4 regions of the Psychrobium sp. 1_MG-2023 genome follow, and region 3 is predicted to be linked to each of the others. Evidence: predicted binding sites of a transcription regulator. Region 3 holds the regulator's gene; each other region holds the start of a gene.

Region 1 (3,215 bases), on a different contig from region 3:
TTGTATTTTACAATAAAAACATAACAAACAAGAATAGGTGTCGCGCAGCCGACACCTATTCGGATGTTGGACAAGCCCGAAGCCCTTCCTTTTATAGTAAATAGTGCAAGGTGTACCAGCGATGAGCAAGCCTGAATAATGAACTCAAGCCGAGTCGTGTTAGTGCATAACGTGTGTTCACGTTATATCAAGTGGTTAGCTATTTTTAGTTGTTCTTCTCGTTATTGCTTCTCTCATTTTGTTGATGCCATTCTCCTTATTATCGGTACCACTTAACTCGTTCGAGTAACCCCCGTGCATATTGTGATGTCTCCAGTTAAAACGCATCCACTGGTGGTTTATCTGGTTAAGTATGAACAACCGCGAGTATACTCTGCCGCGGAGTGGCTTCGTTTAACAAGAAAATAACAAGGACTTAAAACAGTTTGCTGTTTTTTGTATCTCAAATTTTAGCAAACAATTTTAAGTCTGTTATTTAGGCGTTGCTAAAGGCTAGCGGTTAACTAGCTTAAGCTTGCTCTCACATCAGCAATGGTGATGAAGAGTTTACTTTCAGCGTCTTCAAATGATTGAAAACCATAGCGTTCATAGAAGTGTTTCGCACCGTCTTTGGCGTCAACGATAACAACTGGAAATGCAACGCTATCACTTGCAGCTAATAGCTTTCTGAGTGCGTCGATAAGCAGCCACTCACCAAAACCTTTCCCTTTGTATCGGTCATCGACAGCAAGGCGGGCAATCAGACCACCAGAGGTGGATGGTTGGTGTTTTTTTTGTAACTTATCGGGCAATGCCTTTAAGTCAATTGGTGTCATTGTTAGCGTGTAAAAGCCGATGACATGAGAGTTGTCGTTATCATCCTCCAAAACAAACGTTCTGGTGTTGTCTTTTTTTGCTTGCTGACTCGCCATTACTTTTAAGTAATTATTGAGAGCTTCGATACCACACTTGAATCGGTTTCTATCGTGTTTAGCTTTATCTAGAAGTACCGTATTCATCATTGAGTTTTGCTTTCGTACCGATCAGCAGCAGCTTTTAGTTTTGAGTTCTGTGTAGCAGGGCGGTCTAAAGCTTCCATTAGCAACATAGCATCAGCTTGGCTCAGTTTTAAAGCCTGTTCACGTTCGATGACTTGTTTAGCTTTTTCGATTGCAGCGCTTAGAACAAACGAGTTGATGCTAGACATGCCGGTGATCGCGGCAGCCTTAGTAAGTAAGTCTTGTGTATCGACATCAACTCTAGCGGTGATGCGAGGCAAAGTAGTAGCCATAATTATATCTCCTGTTGTGTCAAAGTGTCACATGGGTATTATGGTCTTAAAGTGTTCAATAAGCAATCTTTGTGTCACTTTGGCACGCAAACTAACAAACAAGAATAGGTGTCGCGTAGTCGATACCTTATTCGGGTGTCGAATCGAACAATAGAACAATAAGACAATCATAAATTATCGTGAATGGCCGTTTCATAAACTTTATAAAAGGGCTTTAGAGCTACTGTAACGATAATATGCCAGCCTGATAACATCTTACCTCTGGATAATCTGCCCAATTCTTAACGCGAGTTCTTTTAACTTAGTGTCAATTTATGTAGTCTATTCGAGATTTTATTTTTAGAGGTATTTCGCGATGTTGCGGATTCTATTATGTGCAAGTTTAGGACTTGCGGCAAGTATGCATGTATCAGCCAAAGAGGTGATGACACCTGAGAAACTTTGGCAACTTAAACGCGTAAGCGCACTGGGCTTAAATACAGATAAAACTCATGTGATTTACAAGGTAACCACTCCAAGCATTGAAAAGAATGACTTTTCAAGCAAGGTGTACCAAGTACCGCTAAAAGGTGGTAGTTCTCAATTATTAGAGGCATACCAAGGTGTGGTCATTGATAAAAGTATCTCACCGGATGGCAGCAAAAAGCTATTTCACGAAAAAGTACAGATTGAAGACGTACTTGCCACTGTCCGCCATAAAGAGCTGAGCCAAGCCAATGCTTATGTCTATGACGATTTAAACTACCGTCACTGGGATACGTGGAAAGATGGCAAATACAAGCATGTGTTTTACCAAGACTTAAAAACTGAAGAAAAAGTCGACATCATGCAAGGCATGCCATTTGATAGTCCAACATCACCATTTGGTGGTCCGGCAGACTACACGTGGGGGCCAAAAGGTAAAAACATTTATTACGTAAGCAAAAAGCTTACGGGCACAGAATATGTTAAAAGCACCAATACCGACATTTACAGCTATAACCTAGCAAGTAAAAAAACCACCAATCACACCGAGAAAAACCTTGGCTACGATAAGTACCCAGCATTTTCGCCAAAAGGCCATTTAACTTGGCTACAAATGGATGAAGCAGGTAACGAAGCCGACAAGCAAGATATTATTGTGCGCGTAAAAAACCGCGATATTAACTTAACTGAGCACTGGGATGGCACGGTATTTAGCTTTAAGTGGAGTACTGACGGCAAAACTATTTACTTTATTGCGCCAACCAATGGCACAATTCAGCTATTTAAAGTAGCGGTGAATACAAAAACCAAGGCTAAGCCTAAAATCAAACAGCTAACCAAAGGTCAGTTTGATGTAAACGGCATTGTTGCAGTGCTAAAAGATAAGCTTGTGGTCACACGCAATAGCATGAATGCAGCCAAAGAGATTTACCGTTTTGATTTAGGTAGCAAAAAACTCACTGCCCTGACTAAAGAAAACGATTCAGTGTATGGTGAGCTAGACCTGCCAAACGTTGAAAAGCGCATGGTAAAAACTACCGATGGCAAAGACATGGTCACTTGGGTAATTTACCCACCTAATTTCGATAAGAAAAAGAAATACCCAACGCTTTTATACCTTCAAGGTGGGCCGCAGTCGCCACTTTCTCAGTTCTATTCATTCCGTTGGAACTTCCAATTAATGGCATCACAAGGTTACATTGTAGTTGCGCCTAACCGTCGTGGTATGCCAGGTCACGGCGAAAAGTGGAACGACGATATTAGCCATGATTGGGGCGGTCAGGTAATGGATGATTACCTATCGGCCATTGATGATGTAGCAAAAGAGTCATACGTTGATAACAACCGTATTGGTGCCGTTGGCGCAAGCTACGGTGGTTACTCTGCATTCTACCTTGCAGGCAACCACGAAGGTCGTTTTAAAACCTTCATCGCACACTGTGGTATTTTTGACTTACGCAGCATGTACGGCACAACAGAA
Region 2 (3,215 bases), on a different contig from region 3:
CTAGATTTATTGGGGCGTGTGATTGATGGTGTTGGTAAGCCGCTCGACGGTTTAGGGCCTATTAAAGCGAAACAACATATGTCTGGCAAAGCAGAGCCAATAAATCCATTAGCCAGAAGGCCGATTTCCCAGCCATTAGATGTGGGGATACGGGCGATTAATACGCTAATCACAGTCGGAAAAGGCCAGCGGATGGGCTTGTTTGCTGGCTCAGGTGTGGGTAAAAGTGTATTACTTGGCATGATGACCCGTGGCACGAGCGCCGATGTTATTGTGGTTGGGCTTGTCGGGGAGCGTGGTCGTGAGGTTAAAGAGTTTATAGAAGAAATATTGGGTGAAGAGGGTCGTAAACGATCGGTTGTAGTGGCCGCACCCGCAGATACCTCACCGCTAATGCGCTTAAAAGCCTGTGAAACAGCTGTATCAATTGCCGAGTTTTTTCGAGATCAAGGAATGGAAGTGTTATTGCTAATGGACTCGTTAACTCGATTTGCTCAGGCGCAGCGTGAAATTGCATTGGCTATTGGTGAGCCTCCTGCAACAAAAGGCTATCCCCCGTCAGTATTTGCAAAGCTTCCTCAGCTGGTGGAGCGTGCTGGTAATGGTAGTGACACTCAAGGTTCAATTACTGCATTCTATACGGTGTTAACTGAGGGCGATGATCTACAAGACCCTATTGCTGATGCTTCCCGAGCAATTTTAGATGGGCATATTGTGTTATCCCGCAAGCTCGCTGAGTCGGGTCATTACCCTGCCATTGACGTAGAAGCATCGATTTCTCGTGTAATGCCGATGGTTGTGAGTGATCAGCATGTTCAGTATGCTCGACTCGTGAAGCAAAATTATTCGCTGTACCAGCAGAATAAAGACCTCATTTCTATTGGTGCTTATATCCAAGGCGCAGATCCTAAAGTGGATAAATCAATTCAATTCTATCCAGTGATTGAAGCGTTTTGTCAGCAGACGATGAAAGAAAGCCATCCGTATGATGAGTCACTCACGGCATTGTCACAACTTGGTGACGCGTTACAATAATGGCTGATATCAAGCAACTACTCATCGTCAAAGAAATGGCGTCTAAGAAAGAGCAAGAGCAGTTGCGAATGTTAACGGCGGCTCAGCAGCAATTAAATCAACTAAAGCAGCAAATGGATTCATTGATTCAATATAAAAAAGACTATTTAAGGCAGATGAAGCCCGATCCAACTGTTCCTGTCAGTGCTGATAAGTTAATTTTGTTGCAGGGCTTTTTAGCTAAAATAGATCAATCAATGAACCAGCAGCGTGATGTGATTGCTAGAGCGTCGATTGCGGTTGACTCAAGGCGACAGGATTGGAGTAAAGCCAAACAATACGTCGACTCAATTGAGTTTTTAATTAACAAGCAACAACAACAACACGCTGAAAAAGAAGAGAAACAACAGCAAAAGCTCTCCGATGAGTTTGCGATGATGTCCTATTACCGTAAAAATAACCCCTCCTCATAGTTTATTCAAAGCCCTCAAGCCATAATAGGGGCGCGATAACGCTATTTATTAGTCCCTATTTCGTTGTGCTCAGTGAACAAAAAAATAAAGTCCCAACTTGTTATATTTAGGTACGCTTATTGCATTTTATTTATCAAAAGTAGATCAAGTTTAATGCGATTTACTAATAGCGTAGCCCGTGAACGGCTTAAGTCTAAATAATATGATGAAATATAACGTTTTTTGTTGGTGTTGTATTATTTGAAGTGTTGAGGAATATTATGCTCGAAAGTCTATCTTCTGGTTTGCTAGGTGTTAGTCGTGATAATTCGGCAAGCTTTGCCGCCATGGCAACCAATAATAATGCGAAATCTGACTCTTCGTCGTCTGTAACAGAGTATGCTGGGGCTGGTAAAGCAGTTAGTAATGAACATGATGATGTCTCATTTTCTGATATTCTTAACCAAGAGATTGAGAGTGGTTCTGGTCGCACGAAATCAACGTCTCAAACTGAGAATACCAACGCAGAACAGACTCAGCCACCAGCCGATAAAGAAAATAAAGAGCAGCGCCTTTCGTCTGAGCAAAGTGAGAAAGTTGCTGAGGAAATTATTGATAAATATCTTGCCGACGTAGATCTTAACAAAGAATTTGATGAAGAGAGCGCAAGAAATCAAACAGCACCTGCTGTAACTGCACCCACTTCATCGATGGATGACGCGCCAGCCAGACAGGGAATGACACCTTCTACTGAGCAAAAAAATACAGAGGCTCAAATAATCGAAGAAAGCGCTGAGCCTTCACTAGAGCAACCGTCAATGACTCGCGTCAGTCAAGATAAGGGTATCGAACCTCAGACTCAGGGTATCATAGCAACGAATAAGGCTATTGTTGAAAGTGAAGCGGTGACATCTCATGAAAGTAAGATGGATAAAGCGTCTGATGAGTATGAACACGTTGGAAAATCGGATACTGAATCTCAAGCTGTTACACAGAACTCTATTGACATTCGAGACAATGCACAGGGATTGGTTACTGATAAAGAGAAAGTCTCCTCTGAGTTCAGTAAGAGTCAACCTTTAGTGGAAAACGAATCGGTGACCGAACGCTCAGCCGTAGGAGCGTCACCTTCATTAGTATCTGAGCAGCAGGCTGTTGATAGACAAGAACCCACGAAGCAAACTCAGGCCGCTCATGATATTAATCGCACCAACGAACAAGAGCGTTCAAAAGAGATAAGCCAAGAGGGTGAAACTGGAAGTGTTCAAACTCAGCAGAAACAAACGACCCAAGTTCAAGGTGACACTCAATTTCAAAGAGATATTGCCAGTCAAGTCGACACAAAAGAGAGAGTAGCTGAACATTCCGCTGCCACCTTGAGCTCAAAAGAAGCATCTAATGATAGCTCTGTCAAAGCCAGTGGTGAAGTAATTAACAGTCCAATGCTTGGCAAGCAAGAGAGTAAGAGCAGTGAACCGGGTCTGGTTGAGAGTGATGATAGTCGGGAGAGCGGTCAACCCTTATCTGTTGCAAAAAGTGCTCACGGGCATGACAGCGTAGGGGCTGATACGACACCAATCAAACAGCTTGTTAATACATTAGAGGCTATGTCTGGGCAATTAGCCGATAAGCCAGAATTAAAGAAAGCATTGGAACAAGTGATTGCTAAACTTGAAGCTTTAGAGCCGGTTAGAAATGGACAGATTGTGTCTAGCGAGAAGGGGTTGCCTTTTGAAATCTCTGCGTTGG
Region 3 (3,215 bases):
TAAAATTAACGTTAACTCAGTTTTAATCGATTTTTGTTATGTCTTGGCTTTACGAAACATCTCACGGTGGTGAATCTGGATATTGTGCTTTTTGTGAGAAAAGTTTTTAGCTAATTGTTGCGCAATATAAACACTGCGATGTTGCCCGCCAGTACAGCCAATCGCTATTGTGAGGTAACTGCGATTATTTTTTTCTAAGTGAGGCAGCCAAGTATCAATAAAAGTAGTGAGTTGTTCTTCAAGTTGATTCACTAGAGGCTCCGCAGCTAAATACTGTTGTACTGGCGCATCAAGCCCTGTGAGTGGACGCAACTCTGGTTCCCAATGGGGGTTAGGTAAAAAGCGAACATCGAATACAAAATCGACATCTCGTGGCAGACCATATTTAAAACCAAATGATTCAAATACTAATACCAGCTCGCTATCGGTATTGCCAAGAATACGCTCTTTAATCAAGTCACTTAATTGATATATTGTTAACTCACCAGTATCAATCTTTAAGTCGGCTACTTCTGCAAGTTGACGTAATAATGATTTTTCTTCTTTAACCGCTTCAGATAGCGTCATGCACTGTTTGGTTAGCGGGTGCAGGCGTCTGGTCTCACTGTATCGTTTGATTAACGTGGTGCTGGGTGCATCAAGGAAAACTATCTCTAAATCACAGCTTGCTGATAATTGCTCGATTAATTGGCTCAGCTCTGATTGCGTACTAGGAATGTTTCGTACATCAAGACTCACCGCAACAGGTTGCTCCATCTCCTTCATGCTATCGATAAACGAATGCAGCAAGTTCATTGGTAAGTTATCAACGCAGTAATAGCCTAAATCTTCTAATACACGTAAAGCGACACTCTTTCCCGAGCCTGACGTTCCGCTAATGATAGTTAATTTCAATCGAGCATCCATGATGGTTATCTTGTTAATGTTCTTATTTTAGGGGGTTTGTATTTATTTGCAATGAGATAGCAAAGACTTAGCAACAAAAAAGCCTAGCAATGCTAGGCTTTAGAGTGACACTTTAGACTAAAGAATCTAGTGTCGTTGTAATTTTTCTTTGTGTTTGATCACTTGTCGATCAAGTTTATTGATCATTGAGTCGATCGCGGCATACATGTCTTCGTGAGTGGAGGTAGCAAATACTTCCCCGCCGTTTAGGTGAAGTGTTGCTTCTGCAATTTGTTGGAGTTTTTCTACGTTTAAAACAACATGTACGTTATTAATATGTTCGAAGTGGCGCTCTAATTTACTAAATTTTGTGTGCACATAGTCGTGAAGTGATTCTGTAATAGCTACGTGGTGTCCAGTTAAATTAATTTGCATAAAATGCATCCTCCATTTGGTGAGCTTAAATTAAGCTCTTTCTTTGATTGGAAGGTGGGATTGATAACGCATCACGATATTTTGCAATGGTTCTTCTTGCTACTTTAATCCCTTGTTCCGCTAACAAATCTACAATTTTACTATCGCTTAATGGTTTCTTTGGGCTCTCAGCCGCCACTAGTTTTTTGATAATGGCACGAATCGCAGTTGATGAACATTCACCGCCATTCTCAGTGCTAACGTGGCTTGAAAAAAAGTATTTTAATTCAAAAATACCACGTGGCGTATGCATATACTTTTGTGTGGTTACACGAGAGATAGTTGATTCGTGCATTTCCACTGCTTCAGCGACATCATTTAAAACCAATGGTTTCATCGCTTCTTCGCCGTATTCAAAAAAACCTCTCTGTTGCATTACAATACAATTTGCTACCTTTAGCAAGGTGTCATTTCGGCTTTCTAAACTTTTAATAAACCACTTGGCCTCTTGTAAGTGACCTCGAATAAACTGGGTATCTCCACTGCTCTTACTGGTTTTACTCAGCGCCGCATACTCAGCATTGACCTGAATTTTTGGCATGCAATCTGGGTTTAACTCAACAATCCAGCGTCCTTTTACCTTTTTAACCGATACATCTGGAATAACATATTCATCTTTTTCTTTGATGATAGTACTACCAGGGTGCGGGTTTAGAGTTTGAATCAATCGGATAGCTTCAGCGAGTTGTGCTTCTTTTAATTTGGTTTTTTTAGCAAGCGTGCGGTAATCCCGAGTTGCTAATAACTCCATATAACCTTCAACTAAAAGAATGGCTTCATCTCGCCATGGCGTATCTTCTGCAAGGCGCTTTAATTGAATGGCTAAGCATTCACTTGGGCTGCGTGCTGCTACGCCAATTGGATCAAAGTGTTGGATACGTTTTAATACTGCTTCAACTTCATCTAATTCAATTTCAGGATCGGCCATAGCTGTCAGAATATCTTCACAGTCTTGTGATAGGTATCCAGACTCTTCAACAGCATCAATAATGGCCGTTGCAATTGCTCGATCATTATCGCTAAAAGGCGTTAAATTAGCTTGCCACAACAGGTGATCTTGTAAATTCTCAGTGGTTTCCCCTTGATAAACGAAATCACTTTCAGGTCCTGCTGTCGATGACGCTACCGGTGCCGCTGGGCCAGCAGAGATGTAGTCATCCCAAGTTGTGTCTGTTGGCAGATCGTCGCTGATACTTTGCTTGTCCAGAGCTTCAGAAGTATCAATGGTACTAGAGTCATTGCTGTCAAAGTCATTACTGTCGTTATTGGCTTCTAGCGTACTTGATGAGTCATATTCATGCCCTGCGCCATTATCGTCAGCTTTTGTGTTGGCTTCATTTCCCTCGAAGTTCTCTTCGACCTCGAGTAAAGGATTGCTATCCAACGCTTCTTGGATCTCATTTTGAAGATCGAGAGTTGAAAGTTGCAGCAGCCTAATCGCTTGTTGCAACTGTGGGGTCATTGTAAGCGATTGGCCTAATTTTAACTGTAATGAAGCTTTCATTTAAATCCGTTATCTTGAATGTGCTAAAAGGAAGAGAGCACAAAATTATTTTTATCGTATAGTCTAACTATAGTCTGAATTGCTCTCCGAGATAAACATCTCTGACCGTTTGATTTGATAATATGTCATCTGGTTGGCCTTGTGCAATCATTTCACCATGACTAACAATATAAGCAAATTCACAAACATCTAACGTTTCTCGTACGTTATGGTCAGTGATCAGCACTCCTAAGCCACGTTGCTTTAATTGTTCAATGATTTGTTTTATATCAATCACTGAGATAGGGTCAACGCCAGCAAAGGGTTCATCTAATAAAATGAATTCAGGGTCAGCAGCAAGCGCTCGAGCGAT
Region 4 (3,215 bases), on a different contig from region 3:
ACATACAGTCATGTAGCGAGCGTTAGCTTAGGGAATTCTGCTAACGGCGTAGTATTAAATTTAAGAGGGCTAGGCAACATTTCACTGAATGAAGTGTTAGCAGTTGCCGAAGGTTAATCTGAAAAGAGGGTTTTAAAATGTCTTTTAATATCGCACTAAGTGGCATCGCTGCATCAAAGAAAGATTTGGATGTGACGGCCAATAATATTGCTAACGTAAACACTATCGGCTTTAAAGAGTCTCGTGCAGAATTTGCCGATGTCTATGCCTCCTCATTATTTACTAACTCAAAAACGAAGGCCGGTGACGGTGCAACAACAGCGCAAGTTGCACAGCAATTCCACCAAGGTAGCTTGTCTTTCACTAATAATGCGTTAGATTTGGCGATTACTGGTCCAGGTTTTTTTGTAACGTCAGATGGCCTTGACTCTAAAGATTTAACGTTTACGCGAGCAGGTGCCTTTAAATTAAACAATGAAAACTTCATTGTCGATTCAAAAGGTAACTACTTACAAACGTATCCGGTAAATACTGATGGCACCTCAGCTGCCATCAACCTTACATCGACTAATGGAATTCAGATCCCTGAAACAGCGGGTGTTCCGGTAATGTCTAGTGAAGTCACCATGTCAGCGAACTTACCTGCAAACGCTACAGCGAAAGATTTAAGTTTATTCGACCATACAGACCCAACGACTTACAACCACTCAACATCGATTACAATTTATGACTCATTAGGTGAGTCACATGTACAAACCAGTTACTTTGTAAAGGATGTCTCTGCACCAAATCAATGGGCACAGTTTACTGCAGTTGATGGCATTAAAGTTGATGTTGCTTCAGCGGCTTCTCCAACTGCAGCGACTGCTGGTACCGGCCACGTTGGAGCATTAATTAATTTTGATACCAGTGGTATTTATCAGCCACCTGCAGCGCCAGCTAGTCCTGATATTGTATTAGAAGCATTAGGCACACCAGGTGCTGGTGTTTATCCAACAGGTGCTGATGGTACACAAGCGGTTACAATCAAACTTGATGAGCCAACACAATTCTCGTCTGGCTTTGAAGTGACTTCTCTTGAGCAAAATGGTTTAACGGTTGGTCGATTAACCGGGGTAGAAATTGGCCCAGATGGTTTAGTTAAAGCAACTTACAGTAATGGTAGTGCTGAGCCACTGGGGCGAGTTGCTATGGCGCGCTTTAGAAATGAACAAGGTTTAACGCAAATTGGTAATACATCTTGGAAGGCGAGTCAAGATTCTGGCGAGCCATTACCAGGTGAAGGCGATAGCGGCACCTTCGGTACGATTAACTCGGCTGCATTAGAGCAAGCGAATGTCGATTTAACGACAGAGTTGGTAGACTTAATTACCGCTCAACGTAACTTCCAAGCTAACTCAAGAGCACTAGAAGTGAATCAAACATTATCTCAAACTATTTTGCAAATTAGATAATGACTTCAACCATTTGTTTCGTAACACCTTTGTTTGGGTGTTACGAAGTGAAATGGTTAAATATCTCCTCCCTTTATTTTCACTCTTAATTTTACCCATACTATTGGCATACCTGTTGCATTTATCTTGTTATGAACTGCTAATCCTAGCAAATTGATAATTTATTGACGGGGTGAAATATGGATAAATTACTTTATATATCCATGAGTGGCGCCAAAGAAAACCTCAATGCTACTGCATTGCGAGCGAACAATTTAGCTAATGCCAAAACCACAGGTTTTAAATCTGATATTGAGCAAGCACGCTCAATGCAGGCTTTTGGCGAAGGCATGCCGACACGAGTGTTTTCGTTGACAGAGCGTCCGGCTCAAGACTTTACTTCGGGTCCTTTAATTTCTACTTCTCGAGACTTAGACGTTGCTGTTCAAGGCGAAGGTTGGTTAGTCGTGCAAGCTGAGGATGGTTCACAAGCATTGTCTCGCGCTGGATCGTTACAAATTGATAATGCCGGTATGTTACGTAACGCTGCTGGACAGTTCATTATGGGTGATGGAGGGCCGATAGCACTCCCAATACCGGTTGATGAATTGAATATTGGTAGTGACGGAACAATCACTGTTAGACCTCAAGGGGCTCCAGCGACAGTAATTGAAGAAGTTGGCCGCTTACAACTGGTTAACCCAGAACGGCAAAACTTGGTCAAAGGTAATGATGGCTTATTTCGCCTTAAAGATGGTGGCGAGTTCGTGAATGACGCAGAAGTAACGATTGCTAGTGGCATGCTTGAAGGAAGTAATGTTAACTCAGTCAGTGAAATGGTGGATTTAATTAGCTTACAGCGCCAATTTGATATGCAAGTTAAGATGATGAAAACAGCAGAAGAAGTTGATACATCACAAGATCGTTTATTGCGTCTAGGATAATTTAGGAGATTAATTATGCATGCAGCATTGTGGATAAGTAAATCGGGCTTAGATGCTCAACAAACAGATATTGCAACAATTTCAAATAACTTAGCGAATGCTAGTACCGTTGGCTTTAAGAAGTCTCGAGCGGTCTTTGAAGACTTGCTCTATCAAAACATTAATCAGCCTGGTGGTAAATCATCACAAAATACAGAGCTACCAGCCGGTTTAATGTTGGGTGCTGGTACTAAAGTGGTGGCAACTCAAAAAGAGTTTTCGCAAGGTAATATGCTAACCACAGAAAACCCTCTAGATTTGATGCTTGAGGGTGATGGCTTCTTTGAAATTTTAATGCCCGATGGAAATGTTGGCTATACCCGTAATGGCCAATTTATGTTGAACGAAGAAGGGCAAATTGTGACCCCAGGCAGTGGCTATTTAGTCCAGCCTGCAATTACTATCCCTCAAGATGCGGTGAGTATATCGGTATCTTCTGAAGGTGAAGTGTCTGTACGCCAGCGTGGGCAAGCTGAAAATACTGTAGTGGGGCAATTAACTGTTTCTAACTTTATCAATCCACAAGGATTAGAGCCGATGGGACAGAACTTATACACTGAAACCGGTGTCAGTGGTGCTCCTATACAAGGAACCCCAGGGCTTGATGGCCTAGGGTCAGTACGTCAAGGAGCACTTGAGACCTCTAACGTTAATGTGACAGAGGAACTTGTTAATTTAATAGAGTCACAACGTGTTTATGAGATGAACTCTAAAGTTATCTCGTCGGTTGATCAAATGATGAGCTTTGTTACACAGCAGCTTTAAGAATTTATATGAAAAGCTAGCTGATGAGCTTATT

The links. The regulator sigma-54, encoded in region 3, starts transcription at its own class of promoters, with help from an activator protein. The targets are predictions, from matches to a motif close to GTTGGCACGNNNNTNGNNT.
Region 1: the regulator sigma-54 is predicted to act here: its motif matches at 1,331-1,349, upstream of Q8W26_RS15000 (DUF1778 domain-containing protein).
Region 2: the regulator sigma-54 is predicted to act here: its motif matches at 1,594-1,612, upstream of Q8W26_RS01580 (flagellar hook-length control protein FliK).
Region 4: the regulator sigma-54 is predicted to act here: its motif matches at 1,557-1,575, upstream of Q8W26_RS01760 (flagellar basal body rod protein FlgF).

What each region holds. Positions count from the first base shown of each region.
Region 1 covers NZ_JAUYVJ010000032.1:42,156-45,370, reverse strand. Annotated here, with positions in the region: gene Q8W26_RS15005 (GNAT family N-acetyltransferase) at 504-1,001, opposite strand; gene Q8W26_RS15000 (DUF1778 domain-containing protein) at 998-1,270, opposite strand; gene Q8W26_RS14995 (S9 family peptidase) at 1,626-3,215, shown strand, end outside.
Region 2 covers NZ_JAUYVJ010000002.1:114,013-117,227, reverse strand. Annotated here, with positions in the region: gene fliI (flagellar protein export ATPase FliI) at 1-1,035, shown strand, start outside; gene fliJ (flagellar export protein FliJ) at 1,035-1,487, shown strand; gene Q8W26_RS01580 (flagellar hook-length control protein FliK) at 1,748-3,215, shown strand, end outside.
Region 3 covers NZ_JAUYVJ010000008.1:75,062-78,276, reverse strand. Annotated here, with positions in the region: gene rapZ (RNase adapter RapZ) at 37-894, opposite strand; gene hpf (ribosome hibernation promoting factor) at 1,033-1,320, opposite strand; gene Q8W26_RS06040 (RNA polymerase factor sigma-54) at 1,346-2,863, opposite strand; gene lptB (LPS export ABC transporter ATP-binding protein) at 2,931-3,215, opposite strand, start outside.
Region 4 covers NZ_JAUYVJ010000002.1:154,672-157,886, reverse strand. Annotated here, with positions in the region: gene Q8W26_RS01770 (flagellar hook assembly protein FlgD) at 1-117, shown strand, start outside; gene flgE (flagellar hook protein FlgE) at 138-1,454, shown strand; gene Q8W26_RS01760 (flagellar basal body rod protein FlgF) at 1,634-2,377, shown strand; gene flgG (flagellar basal-body rod protein FlgG) at 2,393-3,181, shown strand.